2 regions of the Pantoea sp. At-9b genome follow, and region 2 is predicted to be linked to the other one. Evidence: predicted binding sites of a transcription regulator. Region 2 holds the regulator's gene; the other holds the start of a gene.
The links. The regulator Fur, encoded in region 2, represses iron uptake genes when iron is present. The targets are predictions, from matches to a motif close to ATAATAATGAGAACNACTATCAA.
Positions count from the first base shown of each region.

Region 1 (14,956 bases), 500 kb from region 2:
GCAGAAGTACACAACTGGACAGCAGCGGCGCTGGAACAGGCCGTGGTCGATGCCGGAGGCTGTGCGGCACAGATGCGCAGTGTCGGGCAGTGGCAGCAACATCCGCAGGGGATCGCCGTCAGCCAGGAGCCGCTGTTCGCGCAACAGAGCACCGCTGCCGGTAACATCCCCACCTGGCCGCTGAGTGCCGCACGTCCGTTGCGGGGCATTCGGGTACTGGATCTGACACGCATCATCGCCGGTCCGGTCGCCACCCGTTTTCTCGCCAGCCTCGGTGCCGAGGTACTGCGCATCGATCCCCCTGACTGGCAGGAGCCGACGCTGGAAGAGGAGATCACCAGTGGCAAACGCTGTGCACGGCTGGATCTGAAAAGTGCTGCCGGGCTGGCACAGCTCCGTGCTCTGCTCAGTCAGGCGGATGTGCTGGTCCACGGTTATCGTGCCGACGCGCTGGAGAAGCTGGGACTGGATGCCGCCACCCGTCAGCAGCTCGCGCCGGGGCTGGTGGATGTCAGCCTGAATGCCTGGGGCTGGAGCGGACCGTGGCGCAACCGACGCGGCTTCGACAGCCTGGTGCAGATGGGGTGCGGCATTGCGCATCAGGGAATGGTGTGGAGCAAGAGTGCCAAACCGACACCTTTGCCGGTACAGGCGCTGGATCACGCCACCGGTTATCTGCTGGCGGCGGCGGTGCTGGAAGGATTGCGTCAACGCTGCCTGCAGGGTACAGGGTGGCAGGCGCGTCTGTCACTGGCGCGCACGGCCCTGTTGTTGCAGCAGCACGGTGATGCCCCTGGCGGCACGCAAAGCGGCATCACCCCTCATCCTGATGATGTGCAACCGGCGCTGGAGATCACCCACTGGGGGATAGGTACTCGGCTGCGAGCAGCGTCTTACCTGCCCGGCACTGCCCAGCTGTGCGCCACACCGGGCGTGCCGCTCGGCAGTAGCGCAGCACGCTGGTAAGTTACTCGGCGTCGTCTGCTTCTTCCGCCAGTTCGTCGCGCATCGCCTGAATAGCTTCACGGCTTAGCATCGCCAGGGTGCGGTAAAACGCCGTGCTGGCATGCGCTTCGACTTTGCCGAGGAAGGTGCCACACCACGGCAGCAGATAGTCATCAAACAGCGCGATTTGCGCTGCCGACTCATCTTCCGCCGACTGATCTTCCAGCCAGGATGCCGCCAGCAGCAGCACGCCGAAATGATCGGCAGGCGCATCGTTCAGCGGCATGCCACGCGAGCTGAGAAAGGCGCGCACCTCCGCTTCCGGGGCACCATTCGGCCACTGCGACGCATACGGCGGCACACTGCAATCGCTGCCGACAAATAACGCGTTATAGTCGGCGGCCAGCGCCTGCGGGTCGCTGTTCTGCTGCAACCGGGTCAGCAGCTCGTCCTGCTCCAGCGGCCACTGCGCCTGCAATTTACCCTCACGCAGCAGGGTGAACAGTGGCACCAGCAGCGGGTCCTGCGGCTGACGATTGAATAACGAGCCGATGACGCGGCAGAGAATGGAAAACTCATTCATGCAACAGAATTCCTTGAGGCAAAAAGTTTAAAAGTCCGCCAGTTCGGCAATATGCTTGCCGGTACGCTGTTCGAGGAAATCGAGCAGGCGGCGCGGCGTGACATTTAACACGCGATCTTCCGGAAAATCCACCTCACGGGTGATGCGCAGACAATGTTCGAAGTTGCCCAACGTGAAGGCGGTATGAGAATCAGAACCAAACGCCAGACGCCCACCCGCATCGCGCACCGCTTCCGCAATCGCGCGACAATTAGGTTCGCTGCCCGGACGGGAGTGCGTAAAGGACGAGTTGTTGATCTCCAGCGCCACATCATAATGCGCAGCCGCTTCCGCAATCGCACGGATATCCACCGGGAATTTCGGGTTGCCCGGATGGCTGATGATATGCACCAGGCCACTCGCCATGGTAGCGATCATCGCTTCAGTATGATGGGCTTTGTCGCGCGGGGCATACACCGGCTCATGAAAACCAGCGACGATCAGATCCAGCGCATCCAGCATCGGGCCACTGCAATCGATCTCCCCCTGCTGGTTTTTGATATTGGCCTCAATACCACGCAGCACGCCAACACCATCAATCACGCGCGGCCAGATCCGCATGTTCACGAAGTGCCAGTAATGTGGGGCATCAGCCATATCCGGGCCATGATCGGTAATCGCAAACAACTTCAGACCATTTTGTTTGGCCTGCGCCACATAGTCATGCAGCGTGCTGTAGGCATGGGTACTGGCAACGGTGTGCATATGTAAATCAACGGGATACATCGGATTCTCCTGACAAGCCGCCTGCCATGTGCAGGCCGCAACGTAAATTAATAACCGCGCTGACGATCCACCCGTCCGGTGGGCTGCTCTCCCTGCTCCAGCTCAAGTATGGCACCGGCAATATAATCCATCGCCTCATGCGGTAAGGTGATGGCCGCATTATGTGGCGTGATTGTGACATGCGGATGAGACCAGAGCGGATGATTAGCCGGTAACGGCTCAGTCTGAAACACATCCAGCGCCGCCGCTGCCAGTTGGCCGCTGTTGAGTGCCGCCAGCAAATCGTCTTCCACCACGTGAGCACCCCGCGCGATGTTGAGGAAATACGCCCCCTGCGGCAGGCCGCCGAGCAACTGGCGATCGATCAGGTTAGTGGTTTCAGGGGTGGTTGGCAGCAGGTCAATCAAGACCTGGGTGCCGTCGAGAAACGCCGGTAACTGGTCACGGCCATGAAAGGTCGTCACACCGTCGATAGTTTTCGCTGAGCGACTCCAACAACGTACCGGGAAGCCCCACTGGCGCAGACTCTGCGCTACGCTACTGCCCAACACACCGGCACCGAGAATACCCACGGTGAAGTTTTCGCGCGCGTGCGGTTTGAGTTGCTGCCAGTGCGCCTGCTGCTGCTGGCGCTGATAATCGGCGAAACGGCGAAACCAGCCCAGTACGCACCAGGTGGCGTACTCCTGCATCTGGCGTGCCATACCGGTATCTTCCAGCCGGAACAGCGGTACCTCTGCCGCCAGCATTTCCGGGTGCTGGCGCAGCTGCTGCAAAATCTCGTCCACACCTGCACCCATCGCGAACACCGCTTTTAACGCCCGTCCACGCAGCATTTCTACCGGTGGTGAACGGACCACCGCATAATCCGCCGGTGCATGGTCGCCAGGCTGCCAGCGACGTACCTGCGCCTGCGGCAAGCGCTGACGTAACCCACTGAGCCAGCTCTCGGGGTCCATCGACGGGTGATACCAGATAATCTCCATACTGCTCTCCTTTTTTTCTTTCAGCCTCAGGGAAATAGCGCCGCAGGGCAAGTAAAAACCTTAGCGAGAATGCAATTTCTTCCGTGATTAATTCCGGGTGCTTCACATTTCCTGTGCCATAAACAGCCAGGCCGGTCGATTGCGACTAAAGTTGTTTGAGTGGTCAATGCGTTAGCGCACCACCTTTTCGGACAAGGAGAAAAACCGATGATAAAAAATGTCGTATTTACACCAGGACATCTGCGCCTGTTGCTTAGCACCGCCCTGCTGATGGGGAGTGCCGTGGCCCATGCCGAGGATAACGGCCGCATGCTCAACAACCCGCCACAGCCGCCGGATGTCCGTCTCGGACCGCTATTTAACGCCGTACAGCAAGCCAAATTTTATCCGGACCAGAAAACCTTCGCCGATGCGGTGCCCAACTATAACCCTGCGTCGATTCTTGCCGACTGGCAGATGCAAAAAAGCCAGCGCAACTTCGACCTGAAACATTTCGTTGATGCCAACTTCACCCTGCCTAAACAGCAGGATAAATACGTGCCACCGGCGGGCCAGAGCCTGCGCGCGCATATTGATGGCCTGTGGCCGGTGCTGACACGCTCCACCCCGCAGACCAGCCAGTACGACTCTCTGCTGCCGCTACCGAAACCCTATGTGGTGCCCGGTGGCCGTTTCCGCGAGGTGTATTACTGGGACAGCTACTTCACCATGCTCGGCCTGGCAGAGAGCGGCCACTGGGATCGGGTGCAGGATATGGTGGATAACTTCGCCTCGGAACTTGATCGTTACGGTCATATCCCCAACGGCAACCGCAGCTACTACCTGAGCCGCTCACAGCCGCCGTTTTTTAGCCTGATGATCGATTTGCTGGCGACCCACGACGGTGACAGCGTCTACACCCACTATTTGCCGCAGTTGCAGAAGGAGTATGACTACTGGATGGCAGACAGTGACAAAGTCCCGGCCGGCCAGGCCAGCAAGCGGGTGATTAAACTGAGCGACGGCACGCTGCTCAACCGTTACTGGGACGAGCGTGATGTGCCACGGACCGAATCCTGGCTGGATGATGTGAATACCGCGAAGAAAGCGACGCAACGCGACAAGGCGCAGGTGTACCGCGATTTACGTGCCGGGGCGGCCTCTGGCTGGGACTTCAGCTCTCGCTGGTTTAGCGATGCGCACAATCTGGCTACCATCCGCACCACGCAGCTGGCCCCAGTCGATCTGAACAGCCTGCTGTTCCATCTGGAGCAAACCTTAGCCAAAGCCGAGAAGCTGGCCCATCACGACCAACAGGCACAGCAATGGGCTGCCAAAGCAGAAACCCGCCAGGCGGCGATTAATCGTTATCTGTGGAATGCGCAGCAGGGCTGGTACGCCGACTATAACTGGCAGAAAAAGCAGGTGCAGCCACAGCTGACGGCCGCAGCCTTGTTCCCGCTATACATGCAACTCGCCAGCGATAAGCAGGCAGAGCGTACCGCGGCGGCGGTGGAGAAACAGCTGCTGAAACCCGGCGGTCTGGTTACCACTACCGTTAATAACGGCCAGCAGTGGGATGCTCCCAACGGCTGGGCACCGTTGCAGTGGGTCGCAGTGACCGGACTGGAACATTACAAGCAGCCGCAGTTGGCGCAGCAGATTGGTCAGCGCTTCCTGCAAAACGTGCAGATGACCTACGACAAGGAGCACAAGCTGGTTGAAAAATACGTGGTGGAAGGCGCGAAACTGGGCGGTGGCGGCGGCGGTGAATATCCGTTGCAGGATGGTTTCGGCTGGACCAATGGCGTGACCCTGATGCTGCTCGACAAATATTGTCCGAAAGAGAAAACCTGCGCCAGCGCGCACGATATCCCGAACATGCCAACGCTGACCGCAGCACAACCCTGATTCCTCTCTCCTGGCCGGGTCATCCGATCCGGCCGTTTATTTTCCTCATAACCCGCTGGTCATTTATTTACATCTTGAAACGTTCTTGTCGAAAAGATAATAATTCTCACTCTTATACCTATTTCTATTATCAAAAATTGGGCAACCTGCTGCCCTTTTCCGTCGAAGGAACTAAGATGACCTGCCTGTTTACCCTTAATCGTTGCCGCGTGCTGTGCGCACTGGCGCTGGCGTTACCCGGCATCAGTATTGCTGAAGATACGCTGGTGGTGACCGCACAACCGCAAGAGAGTGCCACCTCCCCCACGCAAGGCTATCTGGCGACCCGCAGTAGCGGCGCAAGTAAAACCGACCAACCGCTGATCACCACGCCCCAGTCAATTTCGGTGGTGACGCGTCAGCAGATGGAAGATCAGGGCGCGACCGATCTCAACCAGGCGTTAAATTACACGCCGGGGGTGTTTACCAACTTTGGCGGCGCAGCCACCCGCTACGACACCATCTCGCTGCGCGGTTTCCACGGCGGTGACGTGGATAACACCTTCCTTGATGGCCTGCGCGTAATGAGCGATGGCGGCAGCTTTAATATCCTGCAAGTGGACCCGTGGTTCCTTGATCGTATTGATATCATCAAAGGCCCGTCGTCTGCGTTGTATGGTCAGACGGTGCCCGGTGGCCTGGTGAATATGGTAAGCAAACGGCCGCAATTCGCCGAAGAGGGGCATTTCCGCCTGTCAACCGGGACCAACGCCACCAACAGCGCCGCCTTTGATTACACCAACGCGATTAACGACCAGTGGGCATTTCGCCTCACCGGCATTACCCGCAACAGCGACACCCAATACGATCATACCCGTGAAGAGAAGTACGCCATTTCGCCACAGTTGATGTGGCAACCCAATGACGATACCAGCCTGATCCTGCGCGCCTATCTGCAAAAAGATCCCTCTGGCGGCTATCACGGTTCGGTGCCCGCCGAAGGCACGCTGTACAGCCACAATGGCCGCAAGCTGAGCGACAGTTTCTATGAAGGCGATAGCGCGCTTGACCAGTTCAAGCGTCATGAGCAGATCTACAGCTATGACTTTTCCCATCGTTTCAATGACGTGTGGTCGGTGCACTCCACCGGCAGCTATAGCCACTCGAATGTCGATCTTGATCAGGTCTACCAGATTGGCTGGGATGCGACCAACCCTGATCTGCTGACGCGCTATTATTCAGGCGAACGCTCCTCTCTGTCCGCATGGGCGACCGATAACCAGTTGCAGGCCGATTTCACCACCGGTGCGGTACAACACCGCGTCACCCTGGGGGCCGAATATCATCGTTATAAGAACGATATTCTCAGTGCCAGCGACTACGCCAGCTCCCTCAATCCGTGGACCGGCGCGACAGTCGGCAGCATGCCGGACGTCGACTGGGCGGCAGAGACGCGCCGTTACTACCAGACCGGTTTGTATTTACAGGATGAGCTGCAACTGGACCGCTGGCACCTTGATCTGTCTGGCCGCTACGACCGCATCGTCTCCGAGAATGGCACCAGCCGTCGCCAGGATGATCACGTCAGTGGCCGTGCCGCCCTGCTGTACGCCTTCGATAATGGCTTCTCGCCCTATGTCAGTTGGAGCCAGGCAATTACCCCAGCCTCGTTGACCGATCCCGATGGCAACCAGCTGAAACCCACGACCTCAGAGCAATACGAGGCCGGGGTGAAATATCAGCCGGTGGGCACACGCGATATGTACACGATGGCGGTGTACGACCTGACGCAGAACGATGTCGCCAACCGTGATGTGATTTCCGGCACCTACACGCCATCGGGCAAGGTCCATTCACAGGGGATCGAGCTGGAGGCACGTAACCAAATCACCCCGCGGTTCAGCACCATCGCCGGGTATACGCTGAACCATCTGCGCTTTAAAGATTCTGTCGATGGCAACGACGGCCATACGCCGTATGTCACCCCCAACAGCATGGCATCGTTCTGGGGGCATTATCAGTTCGACTATGGTCTGAGCGCCGGAGCGGGCGTGCGTTACATTGGCAAGCAGTGGGCAGATAACGAGAACACAACGCGTTTGCCTTCGGTGACCTTGTTTGATGCCTCCGTGCGTGCCGATTTGGCCACATGGAATAGCAGCCTGAAAGGGGCATGGTTGCAGGTGAGCGGTAATAACCTGACGGATCGCAAATACCTCGCGGCCTGCTATGGCACCGGCTATTGCTACCGTGGCGCGGAACGCACCGTGACTGCGACCATCGGCTACGATTTCTGATGCCCAGACCGCATCTGCTGACATCCGCAGGTGCGGTCTGAATTAGCGCAATACTCCGGTTGCCAACCGCAGCAAGCGGTCAAACGCGCGGTCAGGTAACCAGCGACGCAGGAAGATCAGCGGCCTGGCACCGAATCCACTGGCATAGCGGGTTTTAGGATGGCGCGCCGCCACCGCTCTGGCAATGGTGTTGGCGATCAGTTCGGGCGGCGACAGACGTTTGCGCCCGGCTTCACCCGCCAATGATTCGGCCATCTGCTTCGCCTGCCCGGCATAAGCCCCGTTACCAGAAACCTCGCGCAGCTTATCAGCAGCAATGCCGCCCCACTCGGTGCGAATACCGCCCGGCTCAATCACCACCACATCAATGCCAAAAGGTTGGACTTCCATGCGCAGACAGTCGCTGATCGCCTCCAGCGCAAACTTGGTGCCATGATACCAGGCCCCAAGTGGCGTGTGCAGCTTACCGCCCATTGAGGTGATATTCACAATCGTGCCCGAATGCTGCGCCCGCATGTAAGGCAGTACCAGTTGGCACAAGCGCGCAGCGCCAAACACATTGACCTCAAACTGCGCCCGCGCTTCATCCAGAGACACGTCTTCCACTGCGCCGTAAGAGCCATAACCGGCATTATTTACCAACACGTCAATACGACCCGATCTGGCGATAATGTCGGTAATGCCCGCCTGCATAGCATCATCATTGGTCACATCCATCGCCAGCACATGCACGCCGCTATCGATCAGATGTTGCATCCGTTCGATACGCCGCGCGGCCGCGTAAACAGTAAAACCCAGGGCTTTGAGACGCTGTACGGTCGCTTCACCGATACCGGAAGAAGCGCCTGTAACCAGAGCAACTTTGGTGGTCATAATCGATTTCCTTAACCGAAAATTCAGGAGCTTAGCAGCCAGGATTAAGCCGCTTTATTAGCGAGAGAGTGTAGATAACGGATGAAGGAATTTCTCTGGCGAAAAGCGCCATCTTGCTGGCAAAAGGTGCCAATCACCCAGCCCTGATAAAGTCACAGCGCAACGTTCAGGTTATTGAATGGACTGCCACCTATTCATTTCGCCCTGAAGAACAAGGGAATGCTGCCGATATTATTTTCTGGACAAGGAAGGAAAACGATAGATGAACGGAAGAGAAGTTAACGTTGCTCTGCCCGCAATGAACAACGTAAAAACAAATACCGCAAGGAAATTAAAATAATGAATCATTTAATGTTCAGGAATGGCATGGGTAAAGCGGTTGCGTTATCTGTGAGTTTATTATTCGCTGGTTGTAGCACGTATTTCCCTAAACCTGCGCTGTATGTTCCTCCGGTGAACACCCCAGATGTCGCTAAAATTCGTTTGATGGGTGCGCCAATGAGCTATGCCTTGTATCAAAAAGACAGTGAAGGTAAGGAAACCGGCGGATGGGTTCAGGAACATAGCGCATACGTTAATATCCTGATGGGAAATACCCGGGATTTAGGGTTTCCCAAACTGAAAAATAAAGATTATAGCGACACCTTTTTCGAAACGACGTTGCTCCCCGATCGTCTGACAACCATTCATCACTCTTTATACGGGGGTTGCAGCGTTAATCTCCGCATCACTCCGAAGAAAAATGCGTTATATGAGATCCATTACAGCTACGGCGATAAGTCCGGGTATTGCGTCATTTATGCCAAAGAAATTAAATACGACGCGGATATGGGTATTTATTACGAGGACGATGTGCAGTGAAAATCACACATTTCCTCTTGCTGGCGTTTACTGCAATGGCGTTGAGCGGCTGTATGGCGAATGTGGACAGAACACATTCCTCTGATTTAAATAATTACTCAGAGAAGGTCATCCGTGAGCGTATCGTCACGGGCAAATCCACCAAAAAAGATGTGCTGTTATTACTCGGCACACCGGCTACGCCGAAAGCGTTTAAAAGCGCCAGCACCTGGATTTACGCCTCAAAGATAGTGGATCGTCGCCTCTATTTCTTTATCCCGATAATCAGGGACAGAGACCAGCTGCTGTTGTTAGAATTTAATGACGCTGGCGTGGTCAGTAAAATGGATTATCGCGAGAAGTGATGCGTCGGCAGGTGTCATGCCTGCCGGATACGACGCACACTATCCGGCGTCTGCCCGGTCCAGCCGTGGAATGCACGATAAAAAGAGTTGGGATCTTCAAAGCCAAGCAAAAAAGCGATCTCCTCACTGGACAGCGTGGTGTGGCCCAGATAGTGACGAGCCAGGCTTTCGCGGGTCGTGTTGACCAGCGCGCGAAAACTCTCACCTTCCTCTTCAAGCCGACGCTGCAAGGTTCGCACACTCATACATAAACGCGCCGCGACATGATCCATGGTCGCCGCATTGCCAGGTAACAGTTCCAGCAGCACCGCGCGCACCCGTTCGGTGGTGCTGGCCGTCATATCGAGTTCACTCAAGCGGCGACGCAAATCAGGCTCGAATACCCGCCACATGCCTTCATTGACGGTCAGAAAAGGACGTAACGCGTCTTCTGCGGCAAAGGTGATCGCCGGATGTGTGCCCTGCTGCACCGCAGTGCCAAAGAAGCGTGCGAAACCGGGGCTGTGATTGCCTGATGGCAGCGTCACGCGCAACGCCCGCACGGGCTCACGGGTCGCCAGCCGGACTAATCGCAGGAAAAAGGCAATTTCCGCCACTTGTAATGAAACCGGGACATCATCGGCCAGCTCCAGCCAACGTGGCGCAACCGTTAGCTCGCCCTGCTGGCCGACCTCCACTACCAGACTCATCGGGGCCACCAGTTGCTTGTACTTTGCGAGACGCTGTATCGCCTGCATCAGGTTGGCGCTGCACAGGGCCGCAAACAGTGGCGGATTAAAAGATTCAGCGGAGACCGCTGCCACGATACGGAGCGGAAACAGCTCGTCACCGGCTTCCGCTGCCAGCGCGCGCCAGAAGCGAAAATATTCATCGGACGTCAGACCGCGCGCCTGATGGGAAAACCGATCTTCCGGCAGTCCGGCACGACGTAGCACATGGCTGACTGAAATCCCCAGATCCCTGAGCAGCGGTTGCCACCCGATATCCAGTGCAAAAGTTTGGTTACGTTTCATGTTCCCAGTATAGCGTTGACCGTACATCGCTGACTCGCAAAACACGCCAATTTCGCTGCCAAAGACGCCAGCGAACGCGGGAAATAAAAAACCCGTCATCTGCTGCCAGATGACGGGTTTCAGGGAAATCGGATGGGTTAACTGCGTACTTTACGATAAATCCACAGCACCACAATGGCACCAATCACCGCCACCACGAAGCTGCCGAAGTTGAATCCGTCCACCTTACCAAAGCCAAACAGGGTACTGATCCAGCCACCGACTACCGCACCCACTATGCCGAGAACCACGGTCATAATGAATCCGCCACCGTCTTTACCCGGCATAATCCATTTAGCGACAATCCCGGCAATCAGACCAAAAATAATCCATGAAAGAATACCCATTTGTTGCTCCTTACTTTATTAATCAAGGTGTTCACAGCGCTAAGTATAGACGGAATTTTTTGACCTGCTGCACAAACGCAACGGGAAATAATAGTTAGCAGGCTAAAGCTTTTTTATCATTTACCGATAACTGACGGAAAGCCGCGCACGCGTGATAGTAACGATCGGAAAGTGGAGCAGGACGTGAAAGAAGCCGATAAAGAACAATATATTAAACGAGGTACATTGGCCGTTCTGAATGTAATGAAGGATCTGTTACGTTTTCAGACCCCGCTAATGGTGAACTTCTCGCGCGGGCAGTTTATCAGTCGCATGCTGGCGGCGGATGAAGATCAGGTGATTTTCGATCTGGGTAGCAACAGTGAGGATAATGCGCTGGCGTTGCGCAGTGGTGAAGTCAACATCGCCGCCGAAACCCAGGGAGCCAAAGTCGAATTCAGTCTTGGCGGTTTGCAGCAGGTAGACCATGAGGGACTGCCAGCCTTTGCCGCCTCCCTGCCCGAGCTGGTGTGGCAGATTCAACGCCGTGAGTTTTTCCGCGTGAATGCTCCGATGGAGCCGGTATTCTGGTGCCACAGTGAGTGGCCGGACGGCAATAAAGCACGCTTTCGCTTGCAGGATCTGTCACTGGGCGGTATTGGGGTGCTGGTGGATGAAAAGCTGCCGGAGGGTCTGAATCGTGGTGATACCTTTAAGAAACTGCGCGTGGAACTCGGCGAATATGGCCAGTTTGAGGTCACCGCCCAGTTGCTGCATATCGGTGAACGCAGCACCATCACCAACAAGAATGAAACCCGCGTAACGCCGCGATTAAGTTTCCGCTTTACCGCCATCGAACCGGTACAGGAACGCCAGCTACAGCAGGTGATCTTTGCCCTGGAACGTCTGGCTCGCGACAAGGCGAATCGCTTTCAGTAACAACATGTGCGATGAAATATACTGAGGCATATTCCGTAGCGGCGCGATTTATCGCGCAATTTTATACGCACTGCCAGTAAAACCCGCGCGATAAATCGCGCCGCTACGGATCGACATTAGCAAGGCTGGTAACGACAGCGTGCCACGGCGTCCAGCCATCCCTGATAATGGTCGTGCATGCTTTGCGCCAGCTCCTCACGCGGATAGACCACGCTGCCTCCCTGTAACGCCGCCATGTCACTGCCCTGCTGCCACCAACCCAGCGAGCGTCCGGCCAGCAGCGCAGCCCCCAGCGCCGAGACTTCCGGCGTTGGAGCTCGTCGGAGCGGACGCTGTAAGACATCGGCCTGCAACTGCATCAGCCAGCTGTTTTCCGTGGCACTGCCGTCGACGCACAACGCCGGTAGCTGCACGCCACTCGCCTGTTCCATGGCGAAAAACACATCGGCAATCTGGCAGGTGATGGATTCGAGCGCCACGCGTGCCAGCACCGCCGGCGTAGCCGCATCGGTTAAGCCGCACAGCATGCCACGCGCTTGCAGATCCCACCAGGGCGCACCCAGTCCCGACAGCGCCGGTACAAAGTAAATGCCCTGATTGCTGTCGGTACTTTGCGCCAGCCGGGTCAACTCACGTGGATCATTGATGCCGATCATCCGCCCCAGCCAGGCCGCACCAGAACCGGTATGGGTGATGTTGCCTTCAAACGCAAAACGTAAGGTGCCGTCATGCCAGGCTACGGTAGTGCTGAGGCCGTTTTCGGTCAGTAACGGCGTCGCCATCGACATCATCAACGAGGAGCCGGTGCCATAGGTGGCTTTCACCACTTCTTCGCTGCCGCTGCGTTGTGCCTGAAGCGCAGCGTGGGAATCACCGATGCGCGCCAGCAACGGCGTACCCGGAGCCAGACCGGGAATATCAGCGATCGCCACCACGCCCTGCGCGCTGGCCGACGGTACAATTGCTGGCAATGCGGCACGCGGAATATGAAACAGCGCCAACAACTCGTCATCCCAGTCACCACGGTGCAGACTATACAATTGGGTACGCGCGGCATTGGCGTGATCGGTGACGAAACATTCGCCGCCGGTCAGTTGCCAGCTAAGCCAGCTATCGACCGTGCCAATACATAATTCGCCCGCGCGGGCGCGTTCCAGCCCTTGCGGTACCGCCGCCAGCATGCCGGTCAGTTTGGCGGCAGGAAACATCGGATCGACCGCCAACCCGGTCAGACCGGTGATACGCGGCGCTTTCCCCGCCTGACGTAAATCACGACAGAACGCTTCCGAACGGCGATCCTGCCAGCTGACCAGCGGCGTTAACGGCTGTCCGTCGCGCCGCTGCCAGATCAGTACCGATTCGCGCTGGTTGCTGATCGCCACCGCCGCCACCGGCTCCCCCTGGCATTGCGCCAGACAGTCGCTGACCGCCTGTTGCACCGCCTGCCAGATGGCGATGGGGTCCTGCTCCGCCAGTCCCGGCTGTGGATGGTTCAGGGTCAACGGCTGGCTACCGCGCGCCACCACCGTGCCATGGCGATCCACGGCGATCGCTTTGGCGTTGGTGGTGCCTTCATCAATCGCCAGTATCAACGGACCTGCCATGTTTACTCTCCTGTGCAGATACGCACCGCGTTGTTCACCACGCTGGCGGCATCGATGCTGTGTCGGGCGCGGGTTGCGGCACGATCACCGGCAATCGCGTATTGCCCATCCGGAATGCCGAGCCGCAGTAACGGGATGCCACATCCCCCTTCGGCCAATACCTCGGCCACCAGACTGCCGACGCCACCGTTGACGTTGTGCTCCTCCACGGTAATCACCGCAGGATAGTGATTTAACAGTTCGCGCAACTGTTGGGTATCACAAGGGCGAATCGATGGAATGGCGATCACACCTGCGTCGATTCCCTGGCTTTGCAGCTGCTCGGCGGCATCGACAATTTCATGCACGGTCGATCCCATCGCCACCAGGGCGATGTCTTTGCCGCTGCGCAACACATCGATGTTGCCGGGACGGAACTGGTAACTGTCATCATGTAGCTGCCGCAGGTCTTTCCCGTCGAGTCGGATATACACCGGCCCCACGTGGTCCAACGCGTAATCGATGATCTGGCGGCACTCCAGTGGGCAGGACGGCGCATAAATCTCGATATTGCCGAAACCGCGCATGATGGCGATGTCATCAATGCTGTGGTGGGTGCTGGCGAGCGGGCCGTAACTGGCCCCGGCATTCAGGCCAAATAATTTGACGTTAGTGTTGTTGTAACAAACGTCGACTTTCACCTGTTCGTTGGCGCGGGAAATCAGGAAGGGAGCCGCGTTACAGGTCACCGCGACTTTGCCACCAATCGCCAGCCCCGCCGCCGTGCCGACCAACGTCTGTTCTGCGATGCCAACGTTGACCAGCCGGTCCGGGAACGCCTTGATAAAAGGAGCGATTTTGGCGGTGGAGGTCGAGTCCGCCACCACCGGCACCAGATCGATACCGCGATTCACCGCATCGATAAAAGCATTGACCATTACATTGGCCAGGTGTTGTGCGTTACTCATCTTTCAGCTCCTCCAGTGCCTGAGCGATCTCTTCTCCCTTCGGCACCCGGTGATGCCACTCAGCCTTGCTTTGAATAAAGGAGATACCAAAACCTTTCTCGGTATCGGCCACCACCACCTGTGGTTTGCCGTTACGCGGCAGGCTTTCCAGCGTTGCGACGACGGCGGCCATATCGTTGCCATGGCATTCGGTCACGTCTAAACCAAACGCCCGCCATTTCTCCGGTAGCGGATCGGTATTCATGATGTCGCGGGTATGCCCGGCCAGCTGCAACTTGTTCTTATCGTTGATGATCACCAGGTTATCGAGACCATAATGGGCCGCAACCAGCGCCGCTTCCCAGTTGCTGCCCTCGGCCAGTTCGCCATCGCCGGTCACCACATACACCATCCGGTTGCTGCCATCTTTTTTGGCGGCCAGCGCGATACCCACCGCCACCGGTAGGCCGTGCCCAAGCGCCCCGGTATTCAGCTCCACACCGGGCGTTTTTTGCCGTACCGGGTGCCCCGGCAGATGAGAGTCGGCATGCTGATAGGTGGGGAGCCAGTCGGTGGGGAAATAGCC
Region 1 is NC_014837.1:1,719,636-1,734,591, reverse strand. It holds gene PAT9B_RS07930 (CoA transferase) at 1-966, shown strand, start outside; gene PAT9B_RS07925 (molecular chaperone) at 968-1,528, opposite strand; gene PAT9B_RS07920 (phosphatase) at 1,556-2,293, opposite strand; gene ghrA (glyoxylate/hydroxypyruvate reductase GhrA) at 2,341-3,279, opposite strand; gene treA (alpha,alpha-trehalase TreA) at 3,487-5,169, shown strand; gene PAT9B_RS07905 (TonB-dependent siderophore receptor) at 5,346-7,445, shown strand; gene PAT9B_RS07900 (oxidoreductase) at 7,488-8,318, opposite strand; gene PAT9B_RS07895 (hypothetical protein) at 8,685-9,179, shown strand; gene bamE (outer membrane protein assembly factor BamE) at 9,176-9,523, shown strand; gene PAT9B_RS07885 (AraC family transcriptional regulator) at 9,538-10,536, opposite strand; gene PAT9B_RS07880 (GlsB/YeaQ/YmgE family stress response membrane protein) at 10,674-10,922, opposite strand; gene PAT9B_RS07875 (flagellar brake protein) at 11,106-11,840, shown strand; gene PAT9B_RS07870 (FGGY family carbohydrate kinase) at 11,957-13,444, opposite strand; gene PAT9B_RS07865 (transketolase family protein) at 13,447-14,391, opposite strand; gene PAT9B_RS07860 (transketolase) at 14,384-14,956, opposite strand, start outside.
Region 1: a site for Fur is predicted at 5,263-5,285, ahead of PAT9B_RS07905 (TonB-dependent siderophore receptor). Genes of this name have one in related genera too.

Region 2 (14,956 bases):
CGTGACGTGAATTTCCGGTACACTTCGCACAATGAGCGCTGCGTTAACAAGAGGGATAACGGCAATGCAGGATTCACATTTTGATGTGGTGGTGATTGGCGGCGGAATGGTAGGGGCCGCACTGGCCTGCGGCCTGGCGCAACAGCAATTCCGCGTGGCGGTGGTTGAGCGGGCGGAACCCGCCCCGTTTGATGCTGCGCGGGCACCGGATGTACGTATTTCTGCCATCGGTGCGTCATCGGTGGCGTTGCTGCAACAGCTTAACGTCTGGCCACGTGTGCAGGCGATGCGCTGTGCACCTTACCGCAAGCTGGAAACCTGGGAGTGGCAAACTGCCCATGTCACCTTTGATGCGGCGTCGCTGGGGCTGCCCGAGCTGGGGTATATGGTCGAGAACAGCGTGCTGCAACGCGCGCTGTGGGAAAAAATGCAGGAAGATGGTGTGACCTTATGTGCACCGGCCAGTCTGGATAATTTGCTGCCACATAGCGGTGGCTGGCAGGTGCAGCTCGATAATGGCACCACGCTGGATGCAAGGCTGGTGGTAGGGGCCGATGGTGCCAATTCACGCGTGCGTCAGCTGGCCGGGATTGGCGTGCATGGCTGGAACTATGCGCAATCCTGCATGTTGATTAGCGTCGAATGCGAGCATGATGTGGGGGACGCCACCTGGCAGCAGTTCACCCCGGAAGGACCGCGTGCGTTTTTACCGCTGTTCGATCGCCATGCCTCGCTGGTGTGGTATGACGCGCCGTCACGGATTCGCCAGTTGCAGAATATGCCGTTGCCGCAGCTGGAGAAAGAGATTCACGCGCACTTCCCGGCACGCGTCGGGCGTTTTCAGGTAAAGGCAGCGGCCTCGTTCCCGCTGGTACGGCGTCATGCGACGCGCTATGTCACTGCCGGTCTGGCGCTGGTGGGGGATGCGGCGCACACCATCAATCCGCTGGCCGGGCAGGGGGTAAATCTTGGCTATCGCGACGTGGATGCGTTACTGGACACGCTGGTAGAGGCGCGTCGTCAGGCGGAGCAGTGGTCATCGGCGGCGGTGTTGCAGCGGTATCAGCGTCAGCGTCGTAAAGATAATTTGCTGATGCAGGGCGGGATGGATCTGTTTTACTTCGCCTTCAGCAATAAACTGCCAGCGCTGCGTTTTGCCCGTAATCTGGGGTTGATTGCGGCCGAGCACGCGGGTGCGTTAAAACGTCAGGTGCTGCGTTACGCGCTGGGGCTGTAATCCGGCGTTTTTGCCCATCCCGTCGCATCGCGGCGGGGAATACGTTTTTTGTGAACGCAGAAAACAATAAAGCCCGCAAAAGCGGGCTTTATTGTGCAATTTGGCTGGGGTGCAGGGATTCGAACCCCGGAATGCCGGAATCAGAATCCGGTGCCTTACCGCTTGGCGACACCCCAATAGGTGTTTGGTCAAATTGTCTTTTGTATGGCTGGGGTGCAGGGATTCGAACCCCGGAATGGTGGAATCAGAATCCACTGCCTTACCGCTTGGCGACACCCCAATTTTATATGGTGGCTACGACGGGAATCGAACCTGTGACCCCAGCATTATGAGTGCTGTGCTCTAACCAGCTGAGCTACGTAGCCAAATTGTACTGCTTTACATCACATCCGACGATGGCTGGGATACCTGGATTCGAACCAGGGAATGCCGGTATCAAAAACCGGTGCCTTACCGCTTGGCGATATCCCAATAGTCGACTCGTATCCACGAGAGTGCATCGGATTGGCTGGGGTACCTGGATTCGAACCAGGGAATGCCGGTATCAAAAACCGGTGCCTTACCGCTTGGCGATACCCCATCCGGCTGCCGAAGACTGAAATGGTGCGGGAGGCGAGACTTGAACTCGCACACCTTGCGGCGCCAGAACCTAAATCTGGTGCGTCTACCAATTTCGCCACTCCCGCAAAAAAGATGGTGGCTACGACGGGAATCGAACCTGTGACCCCAGCATTATGAGTGCTGTGCTCTAACCAGCTGAGCTACGTAGCCATCTTTTTTTCGCGTTACCTTCATCGGCGTTGCGGGGCGCATTATGCGTATTGAGCTTTGTAGCGTCAACAAATTTTTTACCGTTTTTCGCCTTAATGCGCCTGTTTGTCTGGCTTATAACCAGGCTGATGATTTATTCGGCAATTTTCGATCAATACAAACGCAATCCATAAAAAAAGGGACCGTTTTCGGCCCCTTTTGCTTGATACTAAAAACCTTATTTATAGGCTGACTGATGCACGCCTACGGCACGACCCGATGGATCGTCCATCGATTTGAACGCTTCATCCCATTCGATCGCTTTCGCGGAAGAACACGCCACTGATGGGCCACCCGGCACGCATTCAGCGGCACTTGGGATCGGGAACAGCTCTTCAAAGATCTCACGGTACAGATACGCTTCTTTCGAGTTCGGCGTGTTGTACGGGAAGCGGAAGTGTGCGGTTGCCAGTTGCTGATCGCTAACTTGCTTGGCGGCCACGTCTTTCAGCGTGTCGATCCAGCTATAACCCACGCCGTCAGAGAACTGCTCTTTCTGACGCCATGCCACGCTCTCCGGCAGATAAGAGGAGAAGCACTCACGCAGGATGTGTTTTTCCATCTTGCCGTTGCTGCCACACATTTTATCTTCCGGGTTGATGCGCATCGCGACATCAAGGAATTTCTTGTCGAGGAACGGCACACGGGCTTCCACGCCCCAGGCGGACATCGCTTTGTTGGCACGGGCGCAGTCATACATATGCAGTGCCAGCAGTTTACGCACGTTCTCCTCGTGGAACTCTTTGGCGTTCGGCGCTTTGTGGAAGTAGAGGTAGCCACCAAACACTTCATCAGCACCTTCGCCAGACAGCACCATTTTAATACCCATCGCTTTGATTTTACGCGACATCAGGTACATCGGTGTTGAGGCACGGATCGTGGTCACATCGTAGGTTTCGATGTGGTAAATCACATCACGGATCGCATCCAGACCTTCCTGCACGGTGAAGTGGATTTCATGGTGCACGGTGCCAAGGTGTTCCGCGACAGATTTCGCCGCTTTCAGATCCGGCGAGCCTTCCAGGCCTACCGCGAAGGAGTGCAGCTGCGGCCACCAGGCATCGCTCTTGTCATGATCTTCCACACGTTTTGCGGCAAAGCGCTTGGTCACCGCAGAGATGATGGAGGAATCAAGACCGCCAGACAGCAGCACGCCATAAGGAACGTCTGACATCAGGTGGCTCTTAACGGACTCTTCCAGCGCGGCTTTCAGACCGGCAGCATCAGTGGCGTTGTGCTCAACGCTTTTGTAATCCATCCAGTCACGCTGCCAGTAACGACGGATTTCGCCATCGGTGCTGGAGAGGTAGCTTCCCGGCGGGAATTCTTTGATGGAACGGCACACGGGCACCAGCGCTTTCATTTCTGAAGCGACATAGAAGTTGCCGTGTTCATCGTTACCCATATACAACGGGATGATACCGATATGGTCGCGGCCAATCAGATACTGTTGTTTCACGCTGTCCCACAGAATGAAGGCAAACATGCCTTGCAGGTCATCAAGGAAATCAACGCCTTTTTCCTGATACAGCGCAAGAATCACTTCACAGTCAGAACCAGTCTGGAACTGATAGCGATCGCTCAGTTCAGCACGCAGTGCCTGATGGTTGTAGATTTCACCGTTTACCGCCAGTACGTGCGTGTGATCGGCGTTATACAGCGGCTGTGCGCCGTTGTTGACGTCAACAATTGACAGGCGCTCATGCGCCAGAATGGCTTTGTCATCGGCATAGACGCCTGACCAGTCCGGGCCGCGATGGCGCATCAGACGGGAACATTCCAGCGCTTTCTTGCGCAATTCAACAGGATCGGTTTTCAGATCCAACACACCAAAAATCGAACACATAACTGACTCCTGATCTCACCCTGTGGGGATGTTATTTCTACGTTTGTCCGGCAGCCTCGCTGCGTGATGTATAAGAAAATGCGCTATTTGGTGGTGGTAATGCAAGCAAATTCACGATTGGCTGATAAAAAGAATGTTGTCATGGCGATTAAATTGAATTTAATTCAATAAAAATACCATTTCATTAGATGGTATCTAATGAAATCCTGATTCGGGTCATTTTGTGAGCAAGGCAGGGCGCGGAAAAAAGAAACCCGGCGAACTTTTTTGCTGCGCCGGGCCATAAGTTTTGCTGATGTGGAAAATCAGAACAGATCGATATCGGCAACCGAAGGGTAAATCCAATCCGGACGGAACGGCATGGCATCGATATCGCTGAGTGTCGAAACTCCCGACAGCACCAGCACCGTTTCCAGACCGGCCTGGAAACCGGCGAGAATATCGGTCCGCAGGTTATCGCCCACAATCACGGTTTCCTCAGAGTGCGCCTGCATCTTGTTGAGGGCGGCACGCATGATGTAGGGGCTGGGTTTGCCGACATAAAAGGGTTTGCGGCCGGAGATCTTCTCAATCCCGGCACACAACGCGCCACAGGCCGGAACAAAATTACGCGCGTGAGTATCCGGGTTGGTGGCGATAAAGCGCGCGCCATTGGCGACAAAGAACGCCGCCTTATGCATCATCTCCCAGTTAAAGGAGCGGGTCTCCCCAACGATAACGAAATCAGGGTTGATATCGGTGATGGTAAAACCGGCCTTGTACAACTCATGAATCAGCGCGCCTTCGCCAATGACATAGGCCTTTTTACCTTCCTGCCGCCGCAGAAAATCGGCTGTTGCCATCGCCGAGGTGTAGAACACGGAATCCGGTACTTCAATACCGGATGAGGCGAAACGATTTGCCAGATCTTTGGCTGTTTGCGATGGGTAGTTGGTGAGCACCACCAGCGGCATCTTTTTTTCAAGGATGCGTTGCAGGAATTCCTGAGCACCAGGAACGGCGGTGTTGTCGTGCATCAACACACCGTCGATGTCACAGATTACGCTTTTGATTGTCATAGATTGCATCCGGTATGGCCTGCCGGCAGGCAGGCATCGATTACTCTTCCAGCAGATGTTGCAGCAGAATGCCATTCAGCATCGCGCGTTTTGCCAGCGCAAAAGCGCCAATGGCAGAGCGATGATCCAACTCTGAGCGTACCACAGGCAGATTTTTACGAAACGCATTGAGTGCCTGCGTATTGATGCAGCCTTCAATCGCCGGAAACAGCACCTTGTCGGCGTCGGTGATTTCACCGGCCAACACCACTTTCTGCGGATTAAACAGGTTAATCGCAATGGCGATAGCTTTTCCGAGATAACGGCCGACATATTCGATCACTTCGCACGCCAGCGCATCGCCCTGATTGGCCGCGCGGCAGATTTGCGGCATCTGGCAATCATTGAGGGTCAGTGAGCTGGGGTAGCCCTGATTCAGCAGGTGGCGTACCCGGTTTTCAATGGCGCCATTGGCGGCAATGGTTTCCAGACAGCCGAAGTTGCCGCAATGGCAGCGTTCGCCCAGCGGGTCGACCTGAATATGACCAATTTCGCCCACGTTGCCATTGCTGCCGAGAAAAATGTGCCCGTTGGCAATGATACCGGCCCCGGTTCCACGATGCAGGCGCACCAGAATGGAGTCTGCGCAGTCACGGCTTGCACCGAAGTAGTGCTCGGCAAGGGCCAGACTACGGATATCATGGCCGACAAAACTGGTGACATTGAACCGTTTTTGCAGGCTGGAAACCAGCGGCCAGTGGCTGACAGCAATATGCGGCATATAGCGAATCACGCCGTTAATGGGGTCTACCAATCCCGGCAAAATCACGGCAATCGCAATCAGTTCATGAATTTTACGCTGGTGGGCAGCCATAAACGCGCTGATGGCGTTGAATAAGGCATTTTCCAGTGTTTCCTGGGTGCGTTCCGGTAGCGGGTAGTCTTCCTGCGCCAGGGATTTGCCACTGAGATCAAACAGTGTCAGCGTGGCATCGTTACGTCCGAGGCGCACGCCGATGGTATGAAAATGGCGGGTTTCGGTGATGATGGAGATGGCGCGGCGACCGCCGGTGGAGGCTTGTTGCTCCACCTCTTTGATCAGACCGCGCTCAATCAACTGGCGGGTAATTTTGGTGACGCTGGCGGGCGCAAGTTGACTCACTTCGGCAATCTGAATGCGCGAAATAGGCCCTTGTTGATCAATCAACCGATAAACGGCTGCGCTATTGAGTTGCTTGACAAGATCGACATTTCCTATTTGAGTCTGGCCGCCAGTGGTCATTCAGTGCTTACTCGCTGAGGACGTTCTCTCCATTGACGAACGTCTTAATGATTTGAAAATCGCGGGTAAAGACAGTCAGGTTGGCGACTTTTCCAGCTTCGACCGTGCCCAACTGTTTTTCCACCCCCATCGCCTTTGCCGGATAGAGCGTTGCCATGCGCAGAGCTTCATCCAGCGCAATGCCGCAATGTTCCACGCAATTCTGAACCGTTTCAATCATGGTGATGGCGGAGCCACTTAAGGTGCCGTTCTCATCCACACAAAGGCCATTGCGATAGTATATTGTTTTGCCAGCAAAAATAAATTTATCAATCGAAGCACCTGCCGGTGCGGTGGCGTCGGTTACCAGTACCAGCTTGTCGCCCTTGATGCGCTTCGCATTGCGCACATTAGCGTAGTGGACATGTAAACCATCTGCAATGATGCCGCAGTATACATCAGGCGCATCAAACAGCGCGCCAATCAAGCCCGGTTCGCGCCCGGCAAAGGTCGGCATGGCGTTGTAAAGGTGGGTTGCAAAGCTGACGCCCGCCGCGAAACCGCTTTTGGCTTCTTCATAGGTGGCGTTCGAGTGACCCGCTGAAACGATAATGCCCGCATCGCGTAATTGACGGATCACTGCACTTCCGGCGTTTTCCGGGGCCAGTGTCACTTTGGTGATCACATCGGCGTTCGCGCAGAGAAAATCCACCAGTTTTGCATCCGGTAAACGGATCAGTTCCGGGTTATGCGTGCCTTTTTTTACTTTATTCAGCCACGGACCTTCGAGGTGCAGACCCAGCGCCTGGTTTTGATGTTTGTTCAGATACGCGCGCATGGTTTCGACAGCACGCTGCATCAATTCATCCGTGCTGGTGATCAAGGTTGGCAGGTAGCTGGTGCAGCCCGATTTCTCATTGGCGCGCTGCATAATTTCCAGCGTTTCCACGCTCAATGCATCGATATCATCGTTAAATTGCACGCCGCCGCAGCCGTTGAGCTGTAAATCGATAAAACCGGGAGCGATAAACGCACCCGCAACATCCTGTTGCGGCAGGGTGGCATCCAGCGCGTCGCGTGGGCAGACGCGCTCAATCAGGCCATCGGCAATCACTACCGCATGATTGTCCAGAATTTCGTGACCGGTAAAAATCCGGCCGTTAACTAATGCGTACATCGTCTTTCTCTCCCGGCTAAGCCCGCTGCACTACGGCAGCAGGTTTTTTACAACGTGGTCTTACACACCTTTCATATTTTCCGCTTCCATTTCGCGGAAATATTTCACGGTTTTCACTTTCAGTTCCATGGTGGCGGGTTCGTCACAAACCACGACCGATTTCGCATGCAGCTGCAGGCAGCTGATGGTCCACATATGGTTAACGTTACCTTCAACCGCCGCCTGCAACGCCTGGGCTTTAACATGACCGGTAACCAGAATCATCACTTCTTCTGCATCCAGCAGCGTACCGACACCCACGGTCAGAGCATATTTTGGCACCTGATCAACATCGCCGTTAAAGAAACGGGAATTGGCGAGACGGGTCTCGTGTGTCAACGTTTTGATACGGGTACGGGATGCAAGCGAGGAGGCAGGTTCATTAAAGGCAATGTGACCATCATTGCCCACGCCACCCATAAACAGATGGATTTTACCCAGGGCGCGGATCTTCTCTTCGTACTGACGACATTCTGCGTCAATATCCTCCGCATTGCCATTCAGAAGATTGATATTTTCTGGTTGGATATCAACGTGATCGAAAAAATTACGATACATAAAACTGTGGTAACTTTCCGGATGCTCTTTTGGCAGGCCAACGTATTCATCCATGTTAAAAGTGACCACATGTTTGAAACTAACCTGGCCCGCTTTATGCATCTCAATCAGGTGCTTGTACGCTTCCAGTGGGGTGCCACCGGTAGGCAGACCTAGCACGAAGGGACGATCTGGGCCAGGATTAAACGCATTAATGCGGTTAACAATATGGCGCGCGGCCCATTTACCCACCTGGGTAGGTGTGGCTAAAGGGATCAGTCTCATGTCTTCACCTCAGTTAAAGATTGGAAAAGTGGGGTCGCCGTTTTCTCTACAGACCGTTCTTAAGCGTAATCCGTTTAAGCACAATCATACGGGGAAAAGTGCGTCCTGATATTTTTCATCATAAAATAAGTTTGGGGTGAAGGCTAGCGGTACGGGGGTGAAAACGTCATTTTTGGTGATAAAAGTCACAGTTGTTGTGGTTTTAATTTGCGAGGCGAATTAATTTATCTCTACACTTCGCCTCGTGGTGAAAAGTGTCATCTAAGCTACCGGGTGCCGGGATAATAAAATCAACCCGCACTACGGCAAAACGCCAGTCTCAAAGGGGGAGAATAAGGTGAGTATTTTAGGATATCTGCAAAAGGTCGGCCGAGCGCTTATGGTGCCGGTAGCGACCCTGCCGGCAGCGGCAATTTTGATGGGGGTGGGGTACTGGATTGATCCGGACAGCTGGGGGGCAGGTAACGCTCTGGCCGCGCTGTTAATCAAATCCGGTGCCGCGATCATTGAACATATGTCAGTGCTGTTCGCCATCGGTGTCGCCTATGGCATGTCAAAAGATAAAGACGGCGCTGCGGCGCTGACCGGCTTCGTTGGTTTCCTTGTGGTGACCACACTGTGTTCACCGGCTGCGGTGTCAATGATTCAGAAAATCCCATTGGATCAGGTGCCTGCTGCTTTCGGCAAAATCGAAAACCAGTTTGTGGGTATCCTGGTGGGGATTATCTCGGCAGAGGTCTATAACCGCTTCAGCCACGTGGAGCTGCCCAAGGCGCTGTCGTTCTTCAGCGGCCGTCGTTTGGTGCCGATCCTGGTCTCCTTCCTGATGATCCTTATCGCCTTCATTCTGATGTATATCTGGCCGGTGGTGTTTAATGGCCTGGTCAGCTTTGGTGAAAGCATTCAGAAACTCGGATCTGTCGGCGCAGGGGTGTATGCCTTCTTCAACCGTCTGCTGATCCCCGTTGGCCTGCATCACGCGTTGAACTCCGTGTTCTGGTTCGACGTGGCTGGCATTAACGACATTCCGAAATTCCTCGGTGGTGCACAGTCCATCGCTAATGGCAGCGGTATCCCCGGTATCACCGGTCGCTATCAGGCGGGCTTCTTCCCGATCATGATGTTCGGTCTGCCGGGGGCGGCGCTGGCGATTTACCACTGCGCGCGTCCGGAAAATCGCGCCAAAGTGGGCGGTATTATGCTGGCGGCGGCTTTTGCGGCGTTCTTTACCGGGATTACTGAACCGCTGGAATTCTCCTTCATGTTCGTGGCACCGGTGCTGTATGTCATCCACGCCCTGCTGACCGGTCTTTCGGTCTTTATCGCGGCGAGCATGCACTGGATTGCGGGCTTTGGTTTCAGTGCCGGTCTGGTGGATATGGTGCTGTCAACGCGTAACCCGCTGGCGGTGCATTGGTGGATGCTGATCCCACAAGGTCTGGTGTTCTTTGCCATCTACTACGTGGTGTTCCGTTTCACTATTCAGAAATTCAACCTGATGACGCCGGGCCGCGAGCTGGCTGCGGATGATGAAACCGACGGTTATGATGTCAACGTTGACCACAGCGGCAGCGGCGAAAGCCAGACGGAATCGCTGGCACGTCGTTACATCGGTGCCATTGGTGGTTCAGAAAACCTGACCAATATCGATGCCTGTATCACCCGTCTGCGTCTGAACGTGAAAGACGCCGCGCAGGTGAATGACAGCGTGGCGAAACGCCTTGGCGCATCCGGCATTATCCGTCTCAACAAGCAGAGCGTGCAGATCATCGTGGGTACCCAGGCCGAAAGCATCGCTTCAGCCATGAAAGCCGTCCTGACCAAAGGTCCGGTTGCGGCTACGGCTGCCGCGCCTGTCGCACCACAGCCTGTTGCTCCACAGCCGCAAGCGGTGTTGAACAGCGAAAAAGGCGTAATCGCCACGCTGGTGGCCCCGGTCAGCGGTGAAGTGGTGGCCCTGGATGCCGTACCGGATGAAGCTTTTGCCAGCAAAGCCGTTGGTGATGGCCTGGCGATCAAACCCACCGGTAAAACCGTGGTGGCACCGATTGCCGGTACTATCGTGAAAATCTTCAATACCAACCACGCCTTCTGTCTGGAAAGCGATAACGGTGTTGAGATCGTGGTGCACATGGGTCTGGATACCGTGGCGCTGGAAGGTAAAGGCTTCTCGCGTCTGGTGGAAGAGGGCGCGACAGTAGTTGCCGGTCAGCCAGTGTTGGAGATGGATCTGGACTTCCTCAACGCCCATGCCCGTTCAATGATTAGCCCGGTCGTGGTCAGCAACAGCGATGATTTTGCCGGCCTCAACCTGCTGGCCAGCGGGTCAGTGGTCGCCGGTGAAACCCGTCTGTATGAGGTGAAAGGCTAAGTCCTTGTGCTAAACCCCAAAGGCAGGAAGCGATTCCTGCCTTTTTTGTTTTAAAACGACCAACAAACGGTTGTTTCCCTCCTACGCTTTGTGGATCATACTCCGTTACTTTCCAGGACAAATCACCCGTATTGTATTTGAGGATTTTGAGATGAGTGAGGCTGAAGCCCGCCCAACGAACTTTATTCGTCAGATTATCGACGAAGATTTGGCGAGCGGTAAGCACAACAGCGTGCATACCCGTTTCCCGCCTGAGCCCAATGGTTACCTGCATATTGGCCATGCGAAATCGATCTGTCTGAACTTTGGTATCGCACAAGATTACCAGGGGCAGTGCAATCTGCGCTTCGACGACACCAACCCGGTGAAAGAAGATATGGAGTTCGTCGAGTCCATCAAGCGCGACGTGCAATGGCTGGGCTTTGAATGGAGCGGAGACGTTTGTTACTCCTCAGACTATTTCGACCAGCTGTACAGCTACGCGGTTGATCTGATCAACAAAGGCCTGGCCTATGTTGATGAGTTATCGGCTGAAGAGATCCGCGAATACCGTGGCACGCTGACTGCGCCGGGTAAAAATAGTCCGTTCCGCGATCGCACGCCAGAAGAGAACCTCGCGCTGTTTGAAAAAATGCGTGCCGGTGGTTTTGAAGAAGGTAAAGCCTGCCTGCGTGCCAAAATCGATATGGCGTCAAACTTTATCGTGATGCGCGATCCGGTGTTGTATCGCATTAAGTTTGCTGAACACCATCAGACGGGCAACAAATGGTGCATCTATCCGATGTACGATTTTACCCACTGCATCTCCGATGCGCTGGAAGGCATTACCCATTCGCTGTGTACGCTGGAGTTCCAGGATAACCGTCGTCTGTATGACTGGGTGCTGGACAACATCAGCATTCCGGTGCATCCACGTCAGTACGAATTCTCACGTCTGAATCTGGAATACGCGGTAATGTCGAAGCGTAAACTGACACAGCTGGTGAGTGAGAAGGTGGTAGAAGGCTGGGATGACCCGCGTATGTTGACCGTGTCCGGTCTGCGTCGTCGTGGTTACAGCGCCGCGTCAATTCGCGAGTTCTGCCTGCGTATCGGTGTCACCAAACAGGACAACATCGTTGAGATGGCCTCGCTGGAGTCATGTATCCGTGACGATCTCAATGAGAATGCGCCGCGCGCGATGGCGGTGCTGGATCCGTTGAAAGTGGTGATTGAAAACCTGCCTGCGGGTCATGAAGAGATCATCACCATGCCGAACCATCCGAACAAACCGGAGATGGGGACGCGTGAAGTGCCGTTCAGCCGTGAGGTGTGGATCGATCGCGCGGATTTCCGTGAAGAAGCCAACAAGCAATACAAACGTCTGGTGCTGGGCAAAGAAGTCCGTCTGCGTAATGCTTACGTGATCCGTGCTGAGCGCGTGGCGAAAGATGATGAAGGCAATATCACCTGCATCTACTGTACCTGCGACGTTGATACCCTGAGCAAAGATCCGGCTGATGGCCGTAAAGTGAAAGGCGTGATCCACTGGGTTTCGGCGATCCATGCGCTGCCTGCGGAATTCCGTCTGTACGATCGCCTGTTCAGTGTACCGAACCCGGGTGCGGCGGAGGATTTCCTCACCACCATCAACCCGAATTCGCTGGACATCAAACAAGGTTTTGTTGAGCCAGGCTTGCGCGATGCCGCAGCGCTGGCGCCTTACCAGTTTGAGCGTGAAGGTTATTTTTGCGCGGATAGCGTGTATTCGCAGCCCTCTAAGCTGGTATTTAACCGTACTGTCGGCTTGCGTGATACCTGGGCGAAAATCGGCGATTAATCCTTTTTGTCGTTTTCCCCATATCCTGATAAAAGGGCGAGAGATCGCCCTTTTTTATTGGCCGTAATTCAGGGTTAGCCATCTTTTATGCTGCGAGTTGTGAAACGTGCTTGTTACCGGGATTTGCAACTAATCTGACTTTAACAGAATTAATCCATTTGCGAGTGTTAAAAACTTTTTTTCAGGTAGGCTATGCGCTCTCAGACGTTGCTCCGCGGGTTATAAAGGAAAAAAAATGACAAGTCTCGCTCAGGAAGCCAAACACAGCGTGGTGGTATTACATCAACTTATCGAACGTATTTTTAATCAGTCAGATAGCACCGATGACAGCATTGAATTGTTTCTGTCACACTTCCACCCGGATTTCAAAATGGTGACGCCGCAGGGCAAGCAGTTGGACGTCAATGCGCTGGAAGTGTTGTTCCGCCAGTTGCGTGGTCAGCGTGAGGGGATGCGTATTGCCACCAGCGAACATGCCATCATTTCGCAGCAAAGCAAGGAAGTGACGATTCAGTATCGTGAATTGCAAATGATGAACGGCACCAACCAGAGCCGCATCTCGCTGGCGGTATTGGATTGCAGTACCTCAATTCCGCGCTGGCGTTATTTACAAGAAACGCTGGTGCTGTGATTCAGCCATAAAAAAACCGGTGCTCAGGCACCGGTTTTTTCATACTGCATAGCACATTTTATTGCTTGTCGTGGAGCGTCTCGTCTTCGCGGCAGTCTCCCAACGCACAGTGGCCGTATAAATACAGGCTGTGGTTGGTCAGTTTGATACCATGACGTGTGGCGATTTCACGCTGACGGGTTTCAATGGATTCATCACTGAATTCAATCACTTTGCCACAATCCAGGCAGATCAGATGGTCATGATGATGCTGCTGCGTCAGTTCAAAGACGGATTTACCACCCTCGAAGTTATGGCGGGTGACGATTCCCGCGTCATCAAACTGGTTAAGAACGCGATAAACCGTTGCCAGACCAATCTCTTCGCCCATGTCGATCAGGCGTTTGTACAAATCTTCCGCGCTGACGTGATGGCATTCGGGTTCCTGAAGCACTTCCAGAATTTTCAGTCTGGGGAGCGTGACTTTCAGGCCAGCCTTCTTCAATGCGGAGTTGTTGTCAGTCATGCGGATATTGTCCTGTTACTTAGCTAGTCACTTGCGGCGCAGGGCCTTGAATGTCGATCACGCGCATTCTCATTTGCGTCTCATTATAGAACTCAAGCAGTGAAATGAAAACCAAGGGAATATCCTGAAAATCACCAGTGGCTGTAAGGAAAAGTGTCTCTAACGCCGGCGGGGATCATGCAGGTCTTTGTTTCCATTTCACTCAGCCTCATTCTGATGCCAGAGGAATAAGCGGATGACCGTTATGGGTATTCTACAGAATTGCGGGAAAAAGTTAAAAAACAGTAGCTATTATTTTTATAGGAAATTCCTTTAACTCAATGTGAGCCAGCGCCCACATTGAGGAGGGCAGGGGATCAGGCTTCGATGATCTCTTTCAATTGCAGCTCATCGAAAATCTGTTTCACCCACTTATCAACACGTTCGTTGGTCAGTTCAGGCTGACGATCTTCGTCGATAGCCAGACCCAGGAAGTGTTTGTCATCTGCCAGGCCTTTAGACGCTTCGAAATGGTAACCTTCAGTCGGCCAGTGGCCAACAATCACCGCACCGTTAGGCTCGATGATATCGCGGATGGTGCCCATCGCATCACAGAAGTATTCAGCATAGTCTTCCTGGTCACCACAGCCAAACAATGCAACCAGTTTTCCATTGAAATCAATCTCTTCCAGCGTCGGGAAGAAATCATCCCAGTCACATTGCGCTTCGCCGTAGTACCAGGTCGGAATGCCCAGCAGCAGGATATCGAATGCTTCGAGATCTTCTTTGGTGCTCTTGGCAATGTCATGCACTTCGGCCACATCTTTACCCAGTTGTTTCTGGATCATTTTTGCAATGTTTTCAGTATTGCCGGTATCGCTGCCGAAGAAAATGCCTACGATTGCCATGAGTTAAGTAACCTCTTAAATCCTGATTAGGAGTTGAATGCACAGTTAAGCGAATGATAGCAGACCGGGCAAAGTGGCGGAACTTGTAAAGCCGTGACTTTTGTTCCTGCGTGCGGTCTGCGCGAGTTACGACAGTTTGAGTTGCGCCAGCAGCATTTGTTCAATCAATTCGCTACGGCTGATGTTTTGCTGCTCTGCCAGTGTATTGAGCGCGTCAACCGCCTCACTACTCATTTTCAGCTCCACGCGACGCAGACCACGCACTTTGTCACGTTTTAGCTGGTTACGCTTGTTAATGCGCAACTGTTCGTCACGCGTAAGCGGACTGGTTTTAGGGCGACCAGGACGTCGCTCATCCGCGAAGAGATCGAGCGTGGTACGGTCAGTTTGTTCTTTTGCCATTTTTTGTAAAACTGAGTGGGCGCGAACGGCGGAAAGGCGCTGCGCAATTTATACATTATCGGCCCCTGCCTCGGCGAAAAAATCATCCGGGGCAAATTTTTAGCGCGACATC
Region 2 is NC_014837.1:1,220,585-1,235,540, forward strand. It holds gene ubiF (3-demethoxyubiquinol 3-hydroxylase) at 65-1,237, shown strand; tRNA gene PAT9B_RS05480 (tRNA-Gln) at 1,339-1,413, opposite strand; tRNA gene PAT9B_RS05485 (tRNA-Gln) at 1,443-1,517, opposite strand; tRNA gene PAT9B_RS05490 (tRNA-Met) at 1,526-1,602, opposite strand; tRNA gene PAT9B_RS05495 (tRNA-Gln) at 1,634-1,708, opposite strand; tRNA gene PAT9B_RS05500 (tRNA-Gln) at 1,743-1,817, opposite strand; tRNA gene PAT9B_RS05505 (tRNA-Leu) at 1,839-1,923, opposite strand; tRNA gene PAT9B_RS05510 (tRNA-Met) at 1,932-2,008, opposite strand; gene asnB (asparagine synthase B) at 2,226-3,893, opposite strand; gene PAT9B_RS05520 (HAD-IIA family hydrolase) at 4,199-4,951, opposite strand; gene PAT9B_RS05525 (N-acetylglucosamine repressor) at 4,992-6,212, opposite strand; gene nagA (N-acetylglucosamine-6-phosphate deacetylase) at 6,220-7,368, opposite strand; gene nagB (glucosamine-6-phosphate deaminase) at 7,429-8,229, opposite strand; gene nagE (N-acetylglucosamine-specific PTS transporter subunit IIBC) at 8,573-10,600, shown strand; gene glnS (glutamine--tRNA ligase) at 10,752-12,419, shown strand; gene PAT9B_RS05550 (hypothetical protein) at 12,655-13,050, shown strand; gene fur (ferric iron uptake transcriptional regulator) at 13,109-13,555, opposite strand; gene fldA (flavodoxin FldA) at 13,912-14,442, opposite strand; gene ybfE (LexA regulated protein) at 14,569-14,844, opposite strand.